3 linked regions of the Tistrella mobilis genome follow. The protein of the gene in region 3 interacts with the protein of the main gene of each other region in a pairwise test. Links are inferred from orthologs where the notes say so. Each region holds a gene or a part of one and is shown on either strand. Other genes may lie near its edges. The genes, in order: P7L68_RS23710, trkA and ptsN.

Region 1 (7,524 bases), 330 kb from region 3 along the record:
GCCGCCGGCCGTCTGGCCCGGCTGTTCGCCACCGCCGTGCCCTGGACCGACGCCTATTGGCTGATCCACGGGGAAAGTGCGGCCGACCGGCCCGAGATCGAGCGCGTCGCCGCCTGGCTTGAACAGGCGATGACGGCCGATGACGGGCTGCCCGGCCGGTCCACACTGCCGGGCAGCGACTTGCGCCGCATACCGGAGCGGCCTACCGTCGACTGAACGGAACCGCGCACGGAAACGACGCCCAGGGAGGACAGGATGGCAGGCGATCATCATGACCATGCCCATGATCATGACCATGATCACGGACATGACGGGCGGGGGCACGCGCATGCGGCCCCCACCTCGCCCATGGCGGAACGGGTGAAAGCGATCGAGGCCCTGGCAGTGGCCAAGGGGCTGGTCGATCCGGCGGCGCTCGACCTGATCGTCGACACCTATGAAAGCAGGGTCGGGCCGCGCAACGGTGCCCGCGTGGTCGCCCGCGCCTGGACCGATCCCGCCTACAAGGCCCGGCTGCTGAGCGATGCCACGGCCGCCATCGCCGAGTTCGGCTTCACCGGCCGCCAGGGCGAGGACATGGTGGTGCTGGAGAACACCGACCAGGTCCACAATATGGTCGTGTGCACGCTCTGCTCCTGCTACCCCTGGACGGTGCTGGGCCTGCCGCCGGTCTGGTACAAATCCGCCCCCTACCGGTCGCGTGCGGTGCTGGACCCGCGCGGCGTGCTGGCCGAATTCGGCTGCACCATCGGCGACGAGGTCGAACTCCGGGTCTGGGACAGCACCGCCGAACTCCGCTATCTGGTCCTGCCCCAGCGCCCCGCCGGCACCGAGGGCTGGGACGAGGAGCGGCTGGCCGCGATCGTCACCCGCGATTCGATGATCGGCGTCACCCGTCTGGCCGATCAGCCCGCGGAGCTGCGGCCATGAACGGGGCACAGGATCTGGGCGGCATGATGGGCTTCGGCCCGATCGGCATCGAAGCGAACGAGCCGGTCTTCCATGCCCCCTGGGAAGCGCGCGCCCTGGCGGTGACGCTGGCCGTCGGCTTCCTGGGCCGCTGGTCGATCGACGAGGCCCGCCATGCCCGCGAAAGCCTGCCGCCGCCGGTCTATCTGACCAGCAGCTACTACGAGATCTGGCTGCGCGGGCTGGAAAGGTTGATGGTCCGCCATGGCCTCGCCATCGACGCTGAATTTGAAACGGGGGTGCCTGATCCGGCCGCCCCGGCCCTGCCCGCGGACCTCAAACCCGCCCCTGATGCGGCCCAGGCGGCCGCCATCCTGGCGCGTGGCGCCAGCGCCCGCCGGGACGGCAGCGGCCGCCCTGCCCGCTTCACGGCCGGCGACCGGGTGAAAGTCCGGGATATCAATACGCTGGCCCACACCAGGGCGCCGCGCTATGTGCGCGGCCGTGTGGGCACGATCGAGCGCCTGCACGGCGATTTCGTGCTGCCGGATGCCGCCGCCGCCCGCCGCGGCGAGGATCCCCAGCCCTGTTATGCGGTGCGCTTCGCCGCTCGCGACCTCTGGGGCGAAACCGCCCATCCCAATGACTGCGTCCATGCGGATCTGTGGGACGACTATCTGGAGCCGGCATGATGGCGATGGAGCATCAACCCCCCTCAACCCCGCGCCCGATCACCGTGGTCCCGGCCGGCGCCGCCCGCCCCGCGACAGCCGGCACCCCGGATGTCGACGCCCATGGCATCACCTGCACACCGCCCGCGGCCAGGCCGGTACCGCCCCTGCTGCTGGGCCAGCCGGCCGATGCCGGGGGGCCGGTCTTCCGCGAGCCCTGGGAAGCCCAGGCTTTCGCCCTGGTGGTGTCGCTGCACGAGGCCGGCCTGTTCAGCTGGAATGAATGGGCGGCGACCCTGTCGGCGCGGATCGTCACCGCCCAGCTGGGTGGCGATCCGGATATCGGCACCACCTATTACCATCACTGGCTGGCCGCACTGGAAGACATCACCCGCGCCAAGGGCCTGGCCTGATCTGCCCCACCATCAACCCGGTGGGTTGATGGTGGGGTTGATTCCGCAACGCCCCTCGACTCAGCCTCCCTCCAGCCGGTAGCCGACGCCGGGTTCGTTGACGATCAGCTTCGGATCGGCGGGGTCGTCGCCCAGCTTCTGGCGCAGATGGCCGACATAGATCCGCAGATAATGGGTATCGGCCTCGTGCGCCGGCCCCCAGACCTCGCGCAGCAGCTGGGCATGGGTCATCATCCGGCCGCGATTGCGGGCCAGGATGCGCAGCAGGTCGTATTCCCGCCGGCTGAGCTTCACCGGCTGACCGTCGAGCGTCACTTCATGGCGCGGCTGATCAATGGTGATCCGGGTGCCGATGCGGATCAGCGCCTCGTCATCAGGCGCGGCCGGGATCTGGCCCGGCTGGACCGGTGCGGTGCCGCGCGCCCGCAGCGTCGCCCGGATGCGGGCGGTGAGTTCGGCGATGCCGAAGGGCTTGGTGACGTAATCATCCGCCCCCCGATCCAGCGCCGCCACCTTGCCCGCCTCGTCGGCCCGCACCGAAAGGACCAGGATCGGTACGCCCGACCAGTCGCGGATCCGGCCGATCACCTCGGTGCCGTCGATATCGGGCAGGCCCAGATCCAGCACGATCATCGCCGGCGCCCGGGTCGCCGCGGCCCGGACCGCCTCCTCCCCCGTCGCCGCCTCGATCACCTCGAAGCCCGCGGCGCCGAGCGCGATCTTGAGAAAGCGGCGGATCTGGGGTTCGTCATCGACCACCAGAATGCGGGCGGTGTTCATGTCGACGGGCATCGTCTCTCCGATGAGGGGGCGTCACTCGGCATCTTCGGGCGGCGGGGCCGGCGGCTCCGCGACGGTCAGGCGGATCACGATCCGGGTGCCCTGGCCACCGGCATCGGCACGGATCGTGCCGCCATGAGCCTCGACGAAGCCGCGACAGATCGCAAGCCCGAGCCCGGTGCCGGCGGGCTGGCTGTCGCCAGCCTTCACCCGGTGGAACATGTCGAACACGGCCTCCCGATCCGCTTCGGGGATGCCCGGCCCGTCATCCTCCACCCGGATGTCGATGCTGCGGCCGCGATCGGCAAGGGCGGCGGCGATGGTGATCCGGCCATCCGGCCCGCCATGCTTGACCGCGTTGTCGACCAGATTGACCAGCACCTGCTCCATCAGCACCGCATCGACATGTAGCAGCGGCAGGCCTTCGGGCACCACCACGTCCAGCTGCCGCCCGCCCAGCTGCCGGGCCAGCCGGCCGCGCACCCGCCCGGCCAGTTCCGTCAGATCCACCCAGTCGCGACGCAGCGCCAGCGCGCCATGGCCGAGCCGGGTCATGTCGAGCAGGTTCTGGACATAGGCATCCAGCCGCCTCGCCTCGTCGTGGATGGTGTCGGCCAGCTCGCCGCGGGCGCCGGGATCCAGCGCCTCCCCCAGGCTCTTCAGGCTGGAGGCGGCGCCGATGATCGAGACCAGCGGCGTGCGCAGATCATGGCTGATGGATGAGAGCAGGGCCGCCCGCAGGGCATCCGCCTCGCCCTTCAGCCGTTCCCGCTCGATATCGGCAGCAAGCAGGGTACGGTCGACGGCAAGCGCCGCCTGATCGACCACCGCCTCCAGCAGCCGGCGCTGTTCGGGGCCCAGCTGTTTCGGCCGGCCGTCGCGTCCGCCGAACGAGACGCCGACCAGCCCCACGGGCCCCCGCGCGGCCTTCATCGGCACGAACAGCCAGTCAGATGCCGGCAGCGTGTCCGAAGACCAGCCCGCCGGCCGCTCGTGCCGCCAGGCCCATTCCGCCGCCGCCCGGTTGGCGGGGGTCAGCCGGTCCTCAGGGGGAAAGCCGGCGCCGATCCTGAGCCCGCCATCGGGTTCCGGCAGCAGCAGCACCGCATCGCATTGCAGCGTGCGCGCGACATGGGAGACCACCGCCCAGGCGACATCGTCGACATCCGCCGCCCCGGCGGCCTTGCGGGCGAAATCATACAGATTGCCGACCCGCCGCGCCGCCTGCCGCTCTGCCTGCACCCGCTCCCGCAGCCGGCCGGCGAGATTGCCGGTCAGCGCCGCCGCGATCAGGAAGAAGACGATGGTCAGGATGTCCTCGGTCCGCGACACCTGAAACGTGTGGTGGGGCACGGTGAAGAAGAAATTGTAGGCGAAGAAGCTGAGCACGCTGGCCGCGATCGAGGGCCAGAGCCCGCCGCGCACCGCCACCACCAGCACCGCGATCAGGAAGACCAGCGACACATTGGGCAAGGGCAGGATCATCTCGACCAGGGTCGAGACCAGGGCGGCGGCGGCCACCGACACGCCGATCAGCGCCAGTTCCCGCGGCCCGAAATGCGGACCCGGGGCCTCCGCCTGCAGACGGCCGGGTTCGGCGGCGGCGGCGGTCGTCTCCGCCTCGGCGGCGATGACGGTCAATTCGAAGCCGGTCGCCCGGCTGACCAGCGCCTCGGCCAGCCCGCCGCCTGCCCCCAGGCGCCGCCACCAGGGCCGACGGGGTGCCCGGCCGATCACGATCCGGCTGACATTGCGCTCCCGCGCCAGCGCCACCAGCTCGTCGGCCAGCCGCCGGGCATGGACCGGACGCGGCAGCACGGTCACCTCCGCCCCCAGCCGCTCGGCCAGCCTCAGTGCCCGGTTGGCGCGGTCCTGGGGGGTGTAATCACCGGCAGACGCGGCACCGGCCCCGGTCTCGACATGAACCGCGATCCAGGGCAGCCGCGCGCGGTCGGCCATGCGCCGGCCGGCGCGGACCACCGCCTCGGCCTCTGCCCCCGTGCCGATACAGACCATCAGCCGCTCCCGCGCCGGCCAGGGGCCGGGCACGGCATGGGCGCGCATATAGCGGATCATCTCTTCATCGACCCGCTCGGCGGCCGCGCGCAGCGCCAGCTCGCGCAGCGCCGTCAGATTGCCGCGGCTGAAGAAATGCAGCACCGCCCGCCGCGCCTGGTCGCCCAGATAGACCTTGCCCTCGCGCAGGCGCCGGATCAGATCGTCGGGCGGCAGATCGATCAGCTCGATCTCGTCGGCCATCGCCAGCACGTCGTCGGGCAGGGTCTCGCGCACCCGGATGCGGGTGATGCGCTGGACGATGTCGTTCAGGCTTTCCAGATGCTGGACGTTGAGCGTGGTCAGCACGTCGATGCCGGCATCGATCAGCTCGGCCACATCCTGGAAGCGCTTTTCGTGGCGCGCCCCCGGCACGTTGGTATGGGCGAACTCGTCGACCAGGGCCAGGGCGGGGCGGCGGGCCAGCACCGCATCCAGATCCATCTCGGGGAAGGCCCGGCCGCGATGGGTCAGGATCCGGCGCGGGATCACCTCCAGACCGCGGAGCAGCGCCTCGGTTTCGGCCCGGCCATGGGTCTCCACCACCGCCACGACGACATCGGTCCCCTCCGCCCGGCGGCGCTGCGCCTCTTCCAGCATCGCATAGGTCTTGCCCACGCCGGGTGCGGCGCCCAGGAAGATCTTGAGCCGGCCGCGGCGCTCGCGCTTCGCATCCTCGATCAGCGCCTCGGGGGCGGGTCTGTCGGCGTCTCTGGTCATCCGGGCTCTCCGCGCGCGGGGCTCAAGGATCAGCCTGCCCCGGGGCCGGCCATGGCGTCGAGCGCCATGTTGAGCCGCAGCAGGTTGACCCGCGGCCAGCCGATCAGCCCGGCCACGGGCCGCTCGACATGGGCGGCGACCAGAGCCTCCACCGCATCAGGCGCCATCTGCCGGGCGGCCGCCACCCGCGGGACCTGCAGCCGCACCGCTTCGGGCGAGAGATCGGGGTCGAGCCCCGAGCCCGAGGCCGTCACCAGATCGGCAGGGATCGCGCCGCCCGCCCCCGTCTCCGCCCGAACCGCGGCGATACGGTCGCCGATCTGTGCCGCCAGCGCAGCCGAGGTCGGCCCCAGATTGGAGGCGCCGGCGGCCGCCGCATCATAGCCCACCGCCGACGGCCGGCCGTGGAAGTAGCCGGGCGAGGTGAAATCCTGGCCGACCAGCGCCGAACCGACCACCCGGCCCGCCGCATCGGTGACCGGGCTGCCCGCGGCCTGCCGGGGTGCGATCGCCCCGGCAAGACCGGTCATGGCCAGCGGATAGGCGAGGCCGAGCAGGCCTGAAAACAGCGCGAGCGGCACCACCGCCCGGCGGATGTTGCGCAACATGGGGTGCAGCATAAGACTGTCTCCCTCGCTCAGACCAGACCGAGGCCCGAGACGATCATGTCGATCGCCTTGATGCCGATGAAGGGCGCGATCAGCCCGCCCAGACCATAGACCAGCAGGTTCCGGCGCAGCAGCGCCGCAGCAGAGGCGGCCCGCGCCGTAACGCCTTTGAGCGCCAGCGGCACCAGCGCCACGATGATCAGGGCGTTGAAGATGACCGCCGAGAGGATCGCGCTTTCGGGGCTTGAAAGCTGCATGACGTCGAGCGCCCCCAGCGCCGGATAGACGCCCGCGAACAGCGCCGGGACGATGGCGAAATATTTCGCCACGTCATTGGCGATCGAGAAGGTGGTGAGGGCGCCGCGGCTGACCAGCAGCTGCTTGCCGACCATCACCACCTCGATCAGCTTGGTGGGGTCGCTGTCGAGATCGATCAGATTGGCCGCCTCCTTGGCGGCCGGCGTGCCCTCGTTCATCGCAACACCGACATCGGCCTGGGCAAGGGCCGGCGCATCATTGGAACCGTCGCCGCACATCGCGACCATGCGGCCCTTCGCCTGTTCGGCGCGGATCAGCTCCAGCTTGCGTTCAGGCGTCGCCTCGGCCAGAACGTCGTCGACGCCGGCCTCGGCCGCGATCGCCGCCGCCGTGATCGGGTTGTCGCCGGTGATCATCACCGTGCGGATGCCCATCCGGCGCAGCTCGGAAAAGCGTTCGCGGATGCCCGGCTTGATCACATCCTTCAGATGGATGACACCCAGCGGCCGGTCGTCTTCCGCCACCACCAGCGGCGTGCCGCCGCTGCGCGCGACCTGATCGACCAGATGGCCGAGCTGCGGGGGCACGCTGCCCTTCGCCTGTTTCAGGATGGCATCGCCCGCCCCCTTGCGGACCCGGCGGCCATCGGTGAGGTCGGCCCCCGAGATCCGGGTCTGGGCGGTGAAGGCCACCAGGCGCGCCACCTCCGCCACCTCGGCACGGAAGCCGTGGGCCTTGCGGGCGAGGTCGAGGATGGAACGGCCTTCCGGCGTCTCGTCGCCCAGACTGGCGAGCGCCGCAATCTCGGCCAGCCTTGCCTCTCCCACGCCGGGCAGGGGCAGGAAGGCGTCGGCCATACGATTGCCGAAGGTGATGGTACCGGTCTTGTCGAGCAGCAGCACATCGACGTCGCCCGCCGCTTCGACCGCACGGCCCGATCGGGCGACCACGCCTGCGCGGATCAGCCGGTCCATGCCGGCGATACCGATCGCCGACAACAGACCACCGATGGTGGTGGGGATCAGGGTGACCAGCAACGCGATCAGGAAGCCGACCGGAAGCAGCGTGCCCGAGAAAGCGGCGAAGGCTTCAAGGCTGGCGACCACGATC
Region 2 (7,075 bases), 2.0 Mb from region 3 along the record:
CCGTAGAGGACGCGGTCGCCGACCTTCACGTCGAGCGCCACAACCTTGCCGTCCTCGCCGCGGACGCCATTGCCGACCGCAATGACTTCGCCCTGCTGCGGCTTCTCCTTGGCGGTGTCGGGGATGATGATGCCGCCGGCCGTCTTCTGCTCCTGCTCGATCGGGCGCACAACGACGCGATCATGCAGCGGACGAATCGCCATGAGTACTCTCCAGTCTGAGCGATTTCTGAGGATGTGCCCGGCCCGTTCAGGCTCTCCCGGATGGGCCGGACCTGCACGGGCTGTTTAGCACTCCTCAGGTAAGAGTGCTAGCAAATCGTTCAAGAGCTCCGGGCCCAAAAAAATCACGCGGGCGACACCGACGGCGAGAGATGCGGCCAGCGGGCCTGGAACCGGCTCAGATCCTGGGGTTTCAGGCGGACGGCGACATGGGCGACCGCTTCGTCGTCTTCCCGCTCCGCAATCTCGCCATGGGCATAAAGCCAGGCCAGGGCCTGGCCGTCCGAATGCGGCACGTCGAAATGGGCAAGCTCGTCACCGACCGCGAGCCGGGCGTCGATTGCGGCGAACAACCGGTCGAGCCCCTCGCCGGAGAGGGCCGAGCCCGCAACGGCATCTTCTGCGCGCGACGCCTCGTTCAGCACCCGCTCCCGCGCCTCGCCTTCCAGCATGTCGAGTTTGTTGCGGAATTCGAGCACGTCATCGGCAAGGCGATGCCCCATGCCCAGTTCGCCCAGCACATGGAGTACGTCGCGCCGCTGTGCACCGGTATCGGGATCGGCGATGTCGCGGACATGAATGATCAACGCCGCCTCGCGCACCTCTTCAAGCGTCGCCCGGAAAGCGGCGATCAGGCCGGTCGGCAGCTCGGAGACGAAACCCACGGTGTCGGACAGGATCACCCGCCGGCCGGAGGGCAGATCGAGCGCCCGCATGGTCGGGTCCAGCGTGGCGAACAGCATGTCTTTCGCCATCACCGAGGCACCGGTGACACGATTGAACAGCGTCGACTTACCGGCATTGGTATAGCCGACCAGGGCCACCACCGGATAGGGCACCTCGCGGCGCTTCTTGCGATGCAGTTCCCGGGTGCGGACGACTTCGGCGAGCTGAAGCTTCAGCTTGGCCATCTTGTCGTCGATGATCCGGCGGTCGGTTTCGATCTGGGTCTCACCAGGGCCGGCGAGGAAGCCGCGGCCACCGCGCTGCCGCTCCAGATGGGTCCAGCTGCGGACCAGACGGCTGCGCTGATAACCCAGGCGGGCAAGCTCGACCTGCAGCCGCCCCTCACGGGTACGGGCACGGTCGGCGAAAATTTCCAGAATCAGCCAGATCCGGTCGATGACCTTGACGTTCCAGGCCTTCTCCAGATTGCGCTGCTGGATGGGCGTCAGCGGCCGGTTCATCACCACCAGATCGACCGGTGCGGCTTCGAGCCTGGCCTTGATCTCCTCAACCTTGCCCGACCCCAGCAGGGTGGAAGGCCGCATGCGCGCAACCGGCACCACCAGCCCCTCGGCCACATCCAGGCCGAGCGCGCCGGTCAGTGCAACCCCTTCCTCCAGCCGCGCACGGATGCTGCGGACCGCTTCGGGATCATCCTCGACCGGGGCCGGCGCACCGCGCCGCTGCTCCTTGACGTCGGGCTGCAAAACCAGGGCCCGGGCCGGCAGATCGCCGTCGGGCCGGAAAATGATCTTATCGTCGGACAAACCGCTCCTTCATGCGCCGGGCGCAAAGGACAGGAAAGGTTGCGACATGATGTCGCCGGCGGTCGCCACCCCGCCCCCAGAAGGCGATGACAGGCCGCACGCGCAACCGCGGCGGCCTGGTCGGGAACCCTGCCGGACAGGGGAACCGCGCGGGCAGAGCACGTGTTCCCCGTCCGTCTCGACCATCAATGGTCGCCGTGATCCTTGTCGCGATCGCCCTGAGCCTGGGCATCGAACAGCTGGACCGGCACCGTCGGCATGACGGTCGAGATGGCATGCTTGTACACGAGCTGACTGTGCCCGTCCCTCCGCAGCAGCACGGAGAAGTTGTCGAACCAGGTCACGACACCTTGAAGCTTGACACCGTTGACCAGGAATACGGTCACCGGGGTCTTGTTCTTCCGGATGTAGTTCAGAAACACATCCTGGAGGTTCTGGTTCTTTTCAGACGCCATGGAGGCACCCCTTCTTGTTATCATGCGGCGATTTTGGTCTGTCTCCCGGCCGCCGCGACCGCTTTTCGGGTCTTAGCCGGGATCTTTGTCGAGCCGGTTGCCGGGCGTCCCCCGCCCGGGTACCGCGTGCCATCACACGCCGGCCCGGAGCCATACCATATCGGACCGCCCGATCAGGTAAGACCCATCGCCGAAGTTACAAGGTCGTGCAGGTGGCGGCAATCGACAACCCGGAGATCTGCGCGCGTAAGCACACCCTCGTCCAGGCTGGTGCCGTCATGGACCAGGAGGATACCGGTGCAGCCGGCCGCCCGGGCGCAGTCCATGTCGACCAGCGCATCGCCGACAAACCAGACATTCGGACCGGCTTCACGACCGACCGATGCCAAGGCCTCAATGACCGGTGCCGCATCCGGTTTGTCACGGGCGGCATCACCGGCCCCCAGCAAGGCCCCGAACCGATCCCCCCAGCCCAGATGCGCCACCTCCGCGCGCAGAAAAGGCCCCTGCTTGTTGCTGACCACACCGAGCGGGATTCCCTGCCCCGCCAGCAGGTCGAGCAGGTCTGCGGCGCCATCCATGGCCGCCACGGTTTCGAGATGCCGCTTGGCGTAGGCTGCCTTGAAACGCAGCGCCGCCTCCTGCCAGCGGTCTCCGAAGATTTCGGGAAAGGTATCGCGCATCGAGCGCCGGATGCGCAGCCGCCCCTCTTCCGGTGTCAGGGCCGGCGGCTTGTCATAGGCGATCATGACATCGTTATAGGCGGCGAGAATCGCCCCCCAGGCATCGACCAGGGTATGATCCCAGTCGAACAGCACGGCATTGGGACGGCCGAGCCGGGCAAAGGCCTCGGCATCGTCGATCCCGGTCACAGGCGCAGTCATGGTCATACGAGGGCGAGGCTCCGGGTCGGGGCGGTTCAAACGGGGATGGATCAGAAGAATTCGAGGCGGACGGAGAACAGCTTCTCGACTTTGCGGATGCTGTCGGCCAGCGCAAAGAGCACGATCCGGTCCCGAGCCTTGATCACCGTGTCGCCATCGGGGGCAATCACCCTGCCCTCGCGGACCACCGCGCCAATGATAACGCCTTGCGGCAGGCCGGTTTCCCTGAGCGGTCGACCGACCAGGGGCGACGTTTCCAGCGCATCTGCCTCGATGATTTCGCCACCGCCGTCCTGAAGACTGTAGACCGCATGGATGCGGCCGCGGCGGACATGCTGCAGGATCCGCGACACGGTCACCGCGCGCGGATTGATCACCACGTCGACGCCCAGAGAGCTGATCAGCGGCGGGTAGGTCGGGTTGTTGACCAGCGCCATCGCCCGCTTGCAGCCCATGCGCTTGGCCAGCAGGGCCGAAAGAATGTTGGATTCGTCGTCATTGGTGACGGTGACGATCGTTTCGGCACCGCCGGTATTGGCATCACCCAGCAGATCCGGGTCGAGCCCGCTGCCCGAAAGCACCAGGCTGTGGGTCAGCTGATCGGCGATCCGCTCCGCCCGATGGCGATCCGCCTCGATCAGTTTAATGTTCAGCCGCGGCTGGAGCTTTTCGAGCTGCGAGACCAGGAACAGGCCGATATTGCCGCCGCCCACCACGATGATCCGGCGTGCCTCGCGCTCTTCGAAGCCGAAGATCGCCATGGCCCGCGGCACGTGCTCACGATCGGCAACGAAATAGATCTGATCGCCGGCAATGATCTGGTCGCGCGGGGTCGGCACGATCATCCGGTCCCCGCGGATGATCGAAACGATCCGGAGGGTGAGATCGGGAAACAGCTCGGTCAGCTGGGAGAGCGGTGTGTTGACCACCGGGCAGGAGGCGTCTGCCTTCAGGCTGACCAGATAGACACGGTCGCCCGCAAACGGGATCACATCCGTCGCCCCCGGCACCTTCAGGCGCCGGCCGATCGCCCGCGCAACCTCCAGCTCCGGCGAGATGATCACGTCGATGGGCAGGTTCTCACGGCTGAACAGATCCGCCCACATCGGCTGCAGATAGCCCTGATGGCGGACGCGCGCGATCTTGGTCGGCACGTTGAACAGCGCATGCGCCACCTGGCAGGCGACCATATTGACCTCGTCCGAGGCCGTAACCGCGATCAGCATATCAGCATCGGCGGCACCCGCCTGCTCGAGCACGTCCGGATGCGAGGCATAGCCGATCAGCCCCTTGATCTCGAGCGATTCCGACAGCTTGCGGATCAGGTCTTCCGACTGATCGATGACGGTGATGTCGTTCTCTTCACGCACCAGAGAGCGCGCGATGTTGTGTCCCACCTGGCCGGCGCCGCAGATGATGACCTTCATATGGCCCTGCCCTTTCGACGGTCTGCCAGTGGGTTACGATGAAGTATTGATGCCGAGGCTCTTGAGCTTGCGGTGCAACGCCGAGCGTTCCATACCCACAAAGCTCGCCGTCCGCGACACGTTGCCGTTGAAACGGGCGACCTGGGCCTTCAGGTAATTGCGCTCGAACACCTCGCGCGCATCGCGCAGCGGCAGGCCCATGATCTCGCCGTCCTCCGAGGGATTGACCAGGGCAGGCGCCCCCGCTCCCAGCTCCGGCGGCAGCATTTCGGCACGGATCTCGGTCTGGGCATCACCCGGCGCCATGATCAGCAGCCACTCGATGACGTTACGCAGCTGACGGACATTGCCCGGCCATTCCCCGGCCTGAAGCACGGCCAGCGCATCGGCGCCCAGACTGCGCGGCGGCAGCCCTGACATCGCGGCAGCCCGCGCCATGAAGTGACGTGCCAGCTCCGGGATGTCGTCGCGACGCTCTTTCAGGCTTGGCACCTTGAGCGGCACGACGTTCAGCCGATAGAACAGATCTTCACGGAAACGGCCGGACTGGATCTCGCTCGCCAGATCGCGGTTGGTGGCAGCCACCACCCGCACATCCACCTCGATCGGCCGCTCACCGCCAAGCCGGGTGAAGCGCTGTTCATGCAGGGCGCGCACCACCTTGCCCTGGGTTTCCATCGGCAGGTCCGAAACCTCGTCCAGGAACAGCGTGCCGGAATGTGCCTGCTCGAACAGCCCGAGCTTACGCGGCGTGTCGGGGCCGAGCGCACCCGGCTCCGCACCGAACAGCTCCGCCTCCACCCGATCGGGCGTCATGATGGCGCAGTTCAGCACCACGAACGGAGCATCGGCACGGCGCGACTGCGTATGGATCCGCCGGGCCGCCACTTCCTTGCCGGCGCCGGCGGGACCGGTCACGAGCACGCGACTGTTGGTCGGCGCGACCCGCTCGATCGTGTGCCGCAGCTGACGCACCGCTGCCGATGTGCCGATCAGCTCGGCGTCACCGCCGGTACGCTTCTTAAGGTCGGCAACCTCGCGGCGCAGCTTGGCATGTTCGATGGCGTTGCGCACCACCAGCAGCAGACGGTCTGATTTGAAGGGTTTCTCGATAAAATCATAGGCACCTTCGCGGATGGCGGTGACCGCCGTCTCGATGGTGCCATGACCGCTGAACATCACCACCGGCAGGCCGGGATGATCACGTACGATCTCGGACAGAATGCCCATACCGTCGAGCCGGCTGCCATCGAGCCAGATGTCGAGCAGCACCATATCGGGCAGCCGGGCCGCGACCTCGGCCAGCGCCTCGTCGCTGTTGCGCGCCGTCCGGGCGGTGTAGCCCTCGTCGCGGAGCAGTTCAGCGACAAGGTGCCGGATGTCGTCTTCGTCATCGACGATCAGAATGTCCGATGGCATCGCGTCAGGGCCTTGTAGAACCAGAAGAGCTGTTGGGACCGTCCTGCGGTGGCGTGGAGTGCCGGTTATCTGACGCGGCCGCGCCGGGGACGGCACCCGGATCGGCCAGGGGCAGCTCCAGTGTCGCCACTGCCCCGATGATACGCCCGTCCGCCGATCGACGGTCGTCGATCGACAGGCGGCCGCCGTGATCTTCCATGATCTTGCGCACGATGGCGAGGCCCAAACCCGTTCCCTTCACCTTGGTCGTGACGTAAGGCTCGGTCAGGCGCCCGCGGAACGCCTCGGGCAGGCCCTTGCCGGCGTCCTCGACCGTGATCACGGCCCGCTTGTCCTGCGCATCCAGAGCGATCCGGATCATCCGACGCTCTTCGGGAAGGTCCTTGACCGCCACACCCTCGCCCTCGGCGACACCATCGACCGCCTGGGCGGCATTGACCAGCAGATTGGTCAGGGCCTGCCCCAGCAATCGCGCATCCGCCCGCACCATCACCGGCCCGTCCGGGCGTTCCAGCTCGAACTTCAGCTCCGGCCTGCCCATGCGCTGGGTAATCGACGCCTCGCGCAGCAGCGGTCCCAGATCGACATCCGCCATCACCGGCTGCGGCATGCGGGCAAAGGACGAGAATTCGTTCACCATCCGCCCGATATCGCCGACCTGCCGGATGATGGTTTCGGTACAGGCGACGAAAGTGTCGGGATCGGAGGTGATCTCCTTCAGGTATTTCCGCTTCAGCCGCTCGGCCGAAAGCTGGATCGGGGTCAGCGGGTTCTTGATCTCATGAGCGATACGCCGTGCCACATCCGACCAGGCCGCCGTGCGCTGCGCCACCATCAATTCGGTGATGTCGTCGAAAGTCACCACGACGCCGACGGTTGCCGCCGCCCCTTCCCCGCCGCGCGGAGCCACCAGATCAGCCGCAAGGCGCACCATCAGATTGCGATGATTGCCGCCGGCGATCGCCTCGATCTGGGCCTGGACCACCCGATCCGGCCGCTCCGCCAGGCGGGCGAGCAGCGGTTCAAGTGCCGGCAGAAGCTCGGTCACCGGCCGGTCGACCGCCTGATCGAAATCCACGCCCAGAAGCGCCAGCGCCGACCGGTTGGCCAGGTTGACCCGGTTTTCGGCATCAAGGCCGATGACACCCGCAGAAACGCCTTCCAGCACCTTCTCCG
Region 3 (7,008 bases):
CCACTCGTAATTGTGCAGGGCCGAGACCTGAATCTCGCTGTCGAAGTGGCCGATATTGCAGACGATCGCCCGGTCCTTCATCTCGCGCATGTGGTCGAGCGTGATGATGTCGACATTGCCGGTGGCGGTGACAAAGATGTCGCCCTGCGGTGCCGCCTCGTCCATGGTCGTGACCTGATAGCCGTCCATGGCGGCCTGCAGGGCACAGATCGGGTCGATCTCGGTGACCAGAACCCGGGCGCCCTGGCCGCGCAGCGCCTCGGCCGAGCCCTTGCCGACATCGCCATAGCCTGCAACCACGGCGACCTTACCGGCGAGCATCACGTCGGTCGCGCGCTTGATGCCGTCGATCAGGCTTTCGCGGCAGCCGTAGAGGTTGTCGAATTTCGACTTGGTGACGCTGTCGTTCACGTTGATCGCCGGGCAGGCCAGCTTGCCGGTCTTTGCCATCTCGTAGAGACGCAGCACACCGGTGGTCGTCTCTTCCGAGATGCCGCGGACCTCGTTCATCAGCTCCGGATACTTCTGGTGCATGATGAGGGTCAGGTCGCCGCCGTCATCCAGGATCATGTTCGGGGTCCAGCCATCGGGCCCCTTGATGGTCTGTTCGACGCACCACTCATATTCCTCTTCGGTCTCCCCCTTCCAGGCGAAGACCGGGATGCCGGCGGCGGCGATACCGGCCGCTGCCTGATCCTGGGTCGAGAAGATGTTGCACGACGACCAGCGGACCTCGGCGCCCAGCGCGATCAGGGTCTCGATCAGCACGGCGGTCTGAATGGTCATGTGCAGGCAGCCGGCGATCCGCGCACCCGCCAGCGGCTTCGACGCGCCATATTCGTCGCGCAGCGCCATCAGCCCCGGCATCTCGGTCTCGGCCAGCGAGATCTCCTTGCGGCCCCACTCGGCGAGGGCGATGTCCTTGACCTTGTAGTCCGTGAACGTGGTCATCGAGGGCGCTCCTGATGGGCATGGCGGCTTTGCCGGGGAACCGGCAAACGTCTCTCCCTCTGGTTATAGCCCTGGCCGCCCTGATCGGGCAAGGGAATATAAAGCTATCTTTATATGGTAATATGCCGCCGCATGCGGTGGAGGCCATGAAAAAACCCGCCGGGACGGCGGGTCGGCACGGGTCGGGCAGACGGCCAAACGTCTATTCATCCTCGTCGAAACGGTTGCCGATCAGTTTGACCAGGGCATCCATGGCCTGGGGGGCGTCCGCGCCCGCAGCCTCTATATCGATGGTGCAGCCGGGGCTCGCGGCCAGCATCATAAGCCCCATGATCGACCGGCCCGACACGGTCTGGCCGCAGCGGGTGACCTCGATCTCGGCCGAGAAGCTGTCGGCTGTCTTGACGAATTTCGCTGCGGCGCGTGCGTGGAGGCCGCGTCGGTTGATGATCTCGACGGTGCGCTTCAGGCGTTCGCCTGACGGGGCGGCGGACTGGCTCATCGGGCGGGGGCTCCCTTGCGTCAGCGGCCGTCGCCGGCGAGCAGGGTGCTCGCGACGTTGATGTATTTGCGCCCGGCATCCTGGGCGCTGACCACGGCTTTGGCGAGTGGCTCCGTCTCACGCACGCTGGCAAGCTTGATCAGCATCGGCAGATTCACGCCGGCGATGACCTCGACATGGGCCCGATCCAGGATCGAGATCGCCAGATTGGACGGGGTGCCGCCGAACATGTCGGTCAGCACGATCACGCCATCGCCGCCGTCGACGGCGGCCACCGCGTCGATGATGTCCTGGCGCCGCTTTTCCATGTCGTCATCGGGGCCGATGCAGATCGCCTTCATGGCCTTCTGAGGGCCGACGACATGTTCGGTTGCTGCCACGAATTCGTCGGCGAGCCGGCCGTGCGTCACCAGTACCAGACCGATCATCGGTTCCGTCGTCACCTTGGTTGCGGAGGCTCCGGCATCGTCCGCCATTGCGGCAGCGCGCCGGGGCCCCTCCGTTCATGGGCAGCCACCTGCCGGCGGAGGCGCGTTCTGACGCCTCAGACCGGTTTTGCAGCCGGGGATCCCGTTCGCGCCAGATCCGCGTCGGGCATGTCGCGATGGCGTACTGTAACCCGCCACCCGTCCTGCCTCAATTCCTCTGCGAGACGTTCAGTGACGAAGACCGAGCGGTGTTTGCCACCGGTGCAGCCTACCGCCACGGTGAGATAGGATTTGCCCTCGCGGGCGTAGGCCGGCAGCAGCAGGCGGATGAGGTCCAGCATCCGGTCGAAGAAGGGGGCGAAGAGCGGATCGGCGGCGATATGGGTACCCACCGCCGGATCCCGACCAGTGAGCGGCCGCAGCAGCGGATCGTAATGCGGATTGGCCAGGAAGCGTACGTCGAAGACCAGATCGGCATCGCGCGGCAGGCCATTGCGGAACCCGAACGAGGTGACCGAGAGCTGAAGCCCCGGCGAGCCGCCGAAGGCGAACAGTTCCGACGCCTTGCGCCTGAGGTCCGTCAGGCTGAACTCGCTGGTGTCGAGCACCACATCGGCGCGATCGCGCAAGGGTGCGATCAGTGCCCGCTCGTCGCGGATTCCGTCTTCGACCGGGCGATCGGTCGAGCTGGCGAGCGGATGCCGGCGCCTGGTCTCGGTATAGCGGCGGTAGAGCACCTCGTCGTCGCAATCCAGAAAGACGACTGTGGCGGCGAGTCCGGGCAGGGCAGCGATCTGGCTGAGCGCCTGATCTACCGCGGCCGCATCAAAGCCGCGGGTGCGCACGTCGATGCCCACGGCCAGCGCCTCGCCCGGCGCCATGGCTTCCACCGCGGGTGCCATCAGCCGGACGGGCATGTTGTCGATCGTCTCGTAGCCCAGATCCTCCAGCGCCTTGAGCAGCGAGGTCCGGCCGGCCCCCGACAGGCCGGTGATCACCAGCAGGCGGGCCGGCCCGCTTGCATCAGATCGAGTCGGAGCGGGTCGGGCGATCGGGGTCATGCATGCCTCTGAAGCGGATCGAGCACGGCAGCCAGGGCTGCGCGCAACTTGGCCGGCGCTGAGGCCTCCACCGCCACCAGATCGATCACCGGAACGGCGATACCCGCAAGCGTGATGAAATCGGGCTCGGGCAGGCGCTCAATCCTGGAGCCCGGCGGATGGAGCCGGACGGCCAGACGTACCGCCGCCGGTGCCGAGACCTCGGTGCGAAGGATGCCGACGCCGCGCACCTCGATCAAGCCACAAAGCATCTCAGGGGCGGAGGCGACCGGCCATGGCGCATCCGGTGTCCCGGTCTGGAGCACCACACGATCGTCAGCAACCAGCCGGGCACCGGTATCGATCAGCCGCAAAGCCAGATCGGATTTGCCCACGCCGCTCGGCCCGGTCAGCAGAATGCCGGCCGGACCGATGCGGATGCAGGTGGCGTGGATGGTCTGCGGGTCCGTCGCCATGTCAAGGCCCCGCCCCTCGGCATGACCGCCCGGGCTCAGGCGGCTTTGCTCGATGCGTCGTCGGTGAGCAGTGCATAGAGCGCTTCGGCAGTGTCCGAGCCGCGGAGCTTGTCGCAGACCCGTTCATCCCGCAGCAGCCGTGACACACGCGCCAGCGCCTTCAGATGATCCGCCCCGGCAGACTCCGGCGCCAGCAGCAGGAAGATCAGATCGACCGGCTGGTCGTCCACGGCGTCGAAATCGATCGGGCGCTCCAGCCGGGCGAACAGGCCCTGGACCCGGTCCAACCCGCCCAGCCGGCCATGGGGAATGGCGACGCCGTTGCCGACGCCGGTGGTCCCCAGGCGCTCGCGCTCGAGCAGCGTTTCGAAGATGGTGCGTTCGTCGATGCCTGTCAGATCGGCCGCTCGTTGCGACAGATCCTGAAGAACCTGCTTCTTGCTGCTGGACTTCAGGGATGCAAATACCCCCTCCGGACGCAGCAGATCCGCGATCTCCATGACGATCGAAACCTCTTGTGGGAAAGCCGGGGCGCCCGTGCGGCCCCGGCTTACACGTCGGATGGCCCCCTCCGGGACCGGGAGCGGCGAGCCGGTGGCCGTCGGGGCCGGTCGCCGCGACCGACCCGGTACCGACGTTCCGGCGTCTCCGCCGTTCGACGTCGACCCTCAGGCCGGCTGGCGCGGATCAACCCAGCCGATATTCCCGTCCTCACGACGGTAGACCAGATTGAGCCCGCCATGTGCCTTGTTGCGGAACAGCAGCGCGGCCTGATCCGCCAGATCCATGCGCATCACCGCCTCTCCCACGGTCAGGGACAGGATGGCGGTGTCGGTTTCCGCAATCACCACCGGGTGGCCGTCGGCCGCGTCCTCACGCTCGACCGTCTCGTCCTCCTCGGCGGCGAGAACGTAGGCGCGGGCCGGGATGGATGCAAATGAATTCTGTGCAGCATCAGCCCGCCCGTCAGTGCGGTGATGATCCCGCAGGCGCCGCTTATAGCGCCGGAGCTGCTTTTCTGCGCGTGAGAGTGCCTGATCGAAGGCGACATAGATCTCGTCGGAGGCGCCGCTGGCCTTCATCATGACACCGCGGCGGGCATGAACCGAAATATCGCAGCGGAACAGGTGGGCATCCCGGCCGAAGGCCACATGGGCGTCGATGGCATCGTCGAAATACTTGCTGACGCCGCGGTCCAGTTCCTCGAAGACGTGGTCGCGCAGGGCGTCGCCGACGTTGATCTGCTTGCCCGTAACGGTAAGCTGCATGTTCCCTCGCCTGTCGCTTGTCCGCATCCGGCGTCTGCGATGGGGCAGGGCGCGACAGACTGCCGCGCGCCCCGCACCGGCGCATTGCCGGGGGCGGATCGTTGACGGGGCCGTCGGGCCGGCCGGCCTCCCTTCCGGCAGGTCCGCAGTGGAGCCGGACCCCGATGTCAGCGCCTGGCCATTTTGGCCCGGCGGCGCTGGACCGAGGATCCGATCCCCATCCCCTCCCGATACTTTGCGACAGTTCGGCGCGCGATGTCGATGCCATCCGCAGCCAGCAGCTCGACCAGCTTGTCGTCGGACAGGATCGCATCGGCGCTTTCGCCGTCGATCAGTTCCTTGATCCGGTGCCTGACCGCCTCGGCCGAGACGGATCCGGATCCGTCGGCTGTGGCGATGGCGGCGGTGAAGAAGAACTTGAGTTCGAACAGGCCGCGGGGGGTGGCCATGTACTTGTTGGCCGTGACCCGGCTGACCGTGCTCTCATGCATGCCGATGGCATCGGCGATGTCGCGCAAGGTCAGGGGCCGCAGATGGCGGATACCGTGGGCGAAGAAGCCGTCCTGCTGGCGGACCAGCTCGCTGCCCACCTTCAGGATCGTGCGGGCACGCTGGTCCAGTGCCTTCACCAGCCAGCTTGCCGTCTGCATCCGCTCAGAGATGTATTCGCGCTCGGCCTTGGACTTCGCCTGGGCGGTGATGGTCGTGGCATAGGCGTGATCGACCAGAACCCGGGGCAGCGTCTCAGGATTGAGTTCGATCTGCCAGCCGCCATCGGGGCGGGGGCGAAGCAGGATGTCGGGCACCACGGTCTGTAGCGGATCCGTGCCGAAGCGCAGGCCGGGGCGCGGATCCAGGGCCCGCAGCTCGCGGATCATGTCGTCGAGATCTTCGTCGTCGACCCCGGTCACCCGTTTCAACCGTGCCCGGTCGCCCTGGGCCAGCAGGTCCAGATTGGCGAGCAGCGCCTGCATCGCCGGGTCCAGGCGATCACGCTCGGCCAGCTGCAAGCCAAGGCATTCGGCCAGATCCCGGGCGAAGACGCCGGTCGGGTCCAGCCCCTTCAGCCTGGTCAGCACTGCCTCCACCCGCGGGACGTCGATCCCGATCAGCTGGGCAGCATCGGCCGTGCTCATGGTCAGATAGCCGTTCTCGTCCAGCAGGCCGGCAAGCACGATTGCGATCGCCCGCTCAATCCCCTCCGGGATCTCGATGGCGATCTGTTCCTCAAGATGGCGGGCAAGAGTGGTGGCCTCGCTGGTGCGGGCTTCGAAACCTTCGTCGTCGCCGTCGAAATTCATGTCGCCGCCGCGGCCGACCGGCCCTCCGGCATCGAAGCCGAGACCCGGATCCAGATCCATCTCCCGCTGGGCAGGGGTCTCCTGGGAAGGTGCGGGACCGTCGCTCTCGAACATGCCGGCGATGTCGGCATCAAGGGGAGCGTGCTCGGAATCGGGCATGACGCCGCTGCCGACCAGTTCGGTCAGTTCTGTACGCGCCCCGGGCTCGAAAGCGGGCTCCTGGCCTCTCGGATCGTCACCGGCATCGCCGGTCGTCAGCGCCGTCAGCGGTTCGTCGCGCTCCTCTGCCCGGACCAGCAGCGGGTTCTGCAGCAGCTCTTCGTCCACGAAGGCGCCAAGTTCGATGTTGTTCAGCTGCAGCAGCTTGATGGCCTGCTGCAGCTGGGGCGTCATGACCAGCGCCTGCGAGAGCTTGATGTCCAGTCTCTGGCTGAGCGCCATGCGCGGGCTCCTAGAGGCTGAACCGGTCGCCGAGATAGACGCGGCGCACGTCGTCATTGGCGACGATGTCTTCGGGGGCACCTTCCATCAGCACGGTGCCGTCGTGCAGGATGTAGGCGCGATCGATGATGTCGAGGGTCTCGCGGACATTGTGATCGGTGATCAGCACGCCGATGCCGCGATGCTTCAGATGCGAGACCAGGTCGCGGATATCGGCAACCGCGATCGGGTCGATGCCGGCCAGCGGTTCGTCGAGCAGCACGAAGGCGGGACTGGTGGCAAGGGCGCGGGCGATCTCCACCCGTCGCCGTTCACCGCCAGAGAGCGCTATCGCTGGCGTGCGGCGCAGATGGCTGATCGAGAACTCGGCAAGCAGTTCGTCCAGCATGGTCTCGCGCTTGTCGCGCACCGGCTCCGCCACTTCCAGGGTCGCCCGGATATTGTCTTCCACCGTCAGCCCGCGAAAGATCGAAGCCTCCTGCGGCAGATAGCCGATGCCCAGGCGGGCGCGCCGGTACATGGGCAGGGTGGTCACGTCGTCGCCGTCGAGCAGGATCCGGCCGTAATCGGCCGAGATCAGCCCGGTGATGATGTAGAAGCA

What was found.
Region 1: the proteins of ptsN (region 3) and P7L68_RS23710 interact in binary tests that used the Escherichia coli proteins (3 or more experiments, as listed by UniProt). The link is inferred for Tistrella mobilis from one-to-one orthologs.
Region 2: the proteins of ptsN (region 3) and trkA interact in binary tests that used the Escherichia coli proteins (3 or more experiments, as listed by UniProt). The link is inferred for Tistrella mobilis from one-to-one orthologs.

Annotation. Positions count from the first base shown.
Region 1 is NZ_CP121017.1:4,020,886-4,028,409, forward strand. What follows is about bases 2,607-5,877. They hold P7L68_RS23710 (DUF4118 domain-containing protein), read right to left. Parts: upstream 5,549-5,877; coding sequence 2,807-5,548; downstream 2,607-2,806. Other genes in these bases: P7L68_RS23705 (response regulator), read right to left, coding at 2,607-2,785; kdpC (potassium-transporting ATPase subunit KdpC), read right to left, coding at 5,578-5,877. Outside these bases: P7L68_RS23685 (LysR substrate-binding domain-containing protein), read left to right, coding at 1-216; nthA (nitrile hydratase subunit alpha), read left to right, coding at 256-930; nthB (nitrile hydratase subunit beta), read left to right, coding at 927-1,601; more of P7L68_RS23705, read right to left, coding at 2,054-2,606; more of kdpC, read right to left, coding at 5,878-6,156; potassium-transporting ATPase subunit KdpB, read right to left, coding at 6,186-7,524. UniProt on the Escherichia coli protein: Member of the two-component regulatory system KdpD/KdpE involved in the regulation of the kdp operon. KdpD may function as a membrane-associated protein kinase that phosphorylates KdpE in response to environmental signals.
Region 2 is NZ_CP121017.1:2,334,540-2,341,614, forward strand. The notes cover bases 2,293-5,114. They hold trkA (Trk system potassium transporter TrkA), read right to left. Parts: upstream 4,481-5,114; coding sequence 3,104-4,480; downstream 2,293-3,103. Other genes in these bases: P7L68_RS16380 (HAD family hydrolase), read right to left, coding at 2,343-3,059; P7L68_RS16390 (sigma-54-dependent transcriptional regulator), read right to left, coding at 4,514-5,114. In the rest of the region: co-chaperone GroES, read right to left, coding at 1-203; GTPase HflX, read right to left, coding at 347-1,714; RNA chaperone Hfq, read right to left, coding at 1,900-2,169; more of P7L68_RS16390, read right to left, coding at 5,115-5,899; P7L68_RS16395 (ATP-binding protein), read right to left, coding at 5,904-7,075. UniProt on the Escherichia coli protein: Part of the constitutive potassium transport systems TrkG and TrkH. May regulate the transport activity of TrkG and TrkH systems. Binds to NAD(+) and NADH.
Region 3 is NZ_CP121017.1:4,348,778-4,355,785, reverse strand. What follows is about bases 2,166-4,920. They hold ptsN (PTS IIA-like nitrogen regulatory protein PtsN), read right to left. Parts: upstream 3,898-4,920; coding sequence 3,433-3,897; downstream 2,166-3,432. Other genes in these bases: rpoN (RNA polymerase factor sigma-54), read right to left, coding at 4,833-4,920; hpf (ribosome hibernation-promoting factor, HPF/YfiA family), read right to left, coding at 4,066-4,665; P7L68_RS25150 (HPr kinase/phosphorylase), read right to left, coding at 2,939-3,397; rapZ (RNase adapter RapZ), read right to left, coding at 2,166-2,942. In the rest of the region: ahcY (adenosylhomocysteinase), read right to left, coding at 1-951; P7L68_RS25165 (HPr family phosphocarrier protein), read right to left, coding at 1,154-1,453; P7L68_RS25160 (PTS sugar transporter subunit IIA), read right to left, coding at 1,474-1,881; more of rapZ, read right to left, coding at 1,998-2,165; more of rpoN, read right to left, coding at 4,921-6,407; lptB (LPS export ABC transporter ATP-binding protein), read right to left, coding at 6,418-7,008. UniProt on the Escherichia coli protein: Seems to have a role in regulating nitrogen assimilation.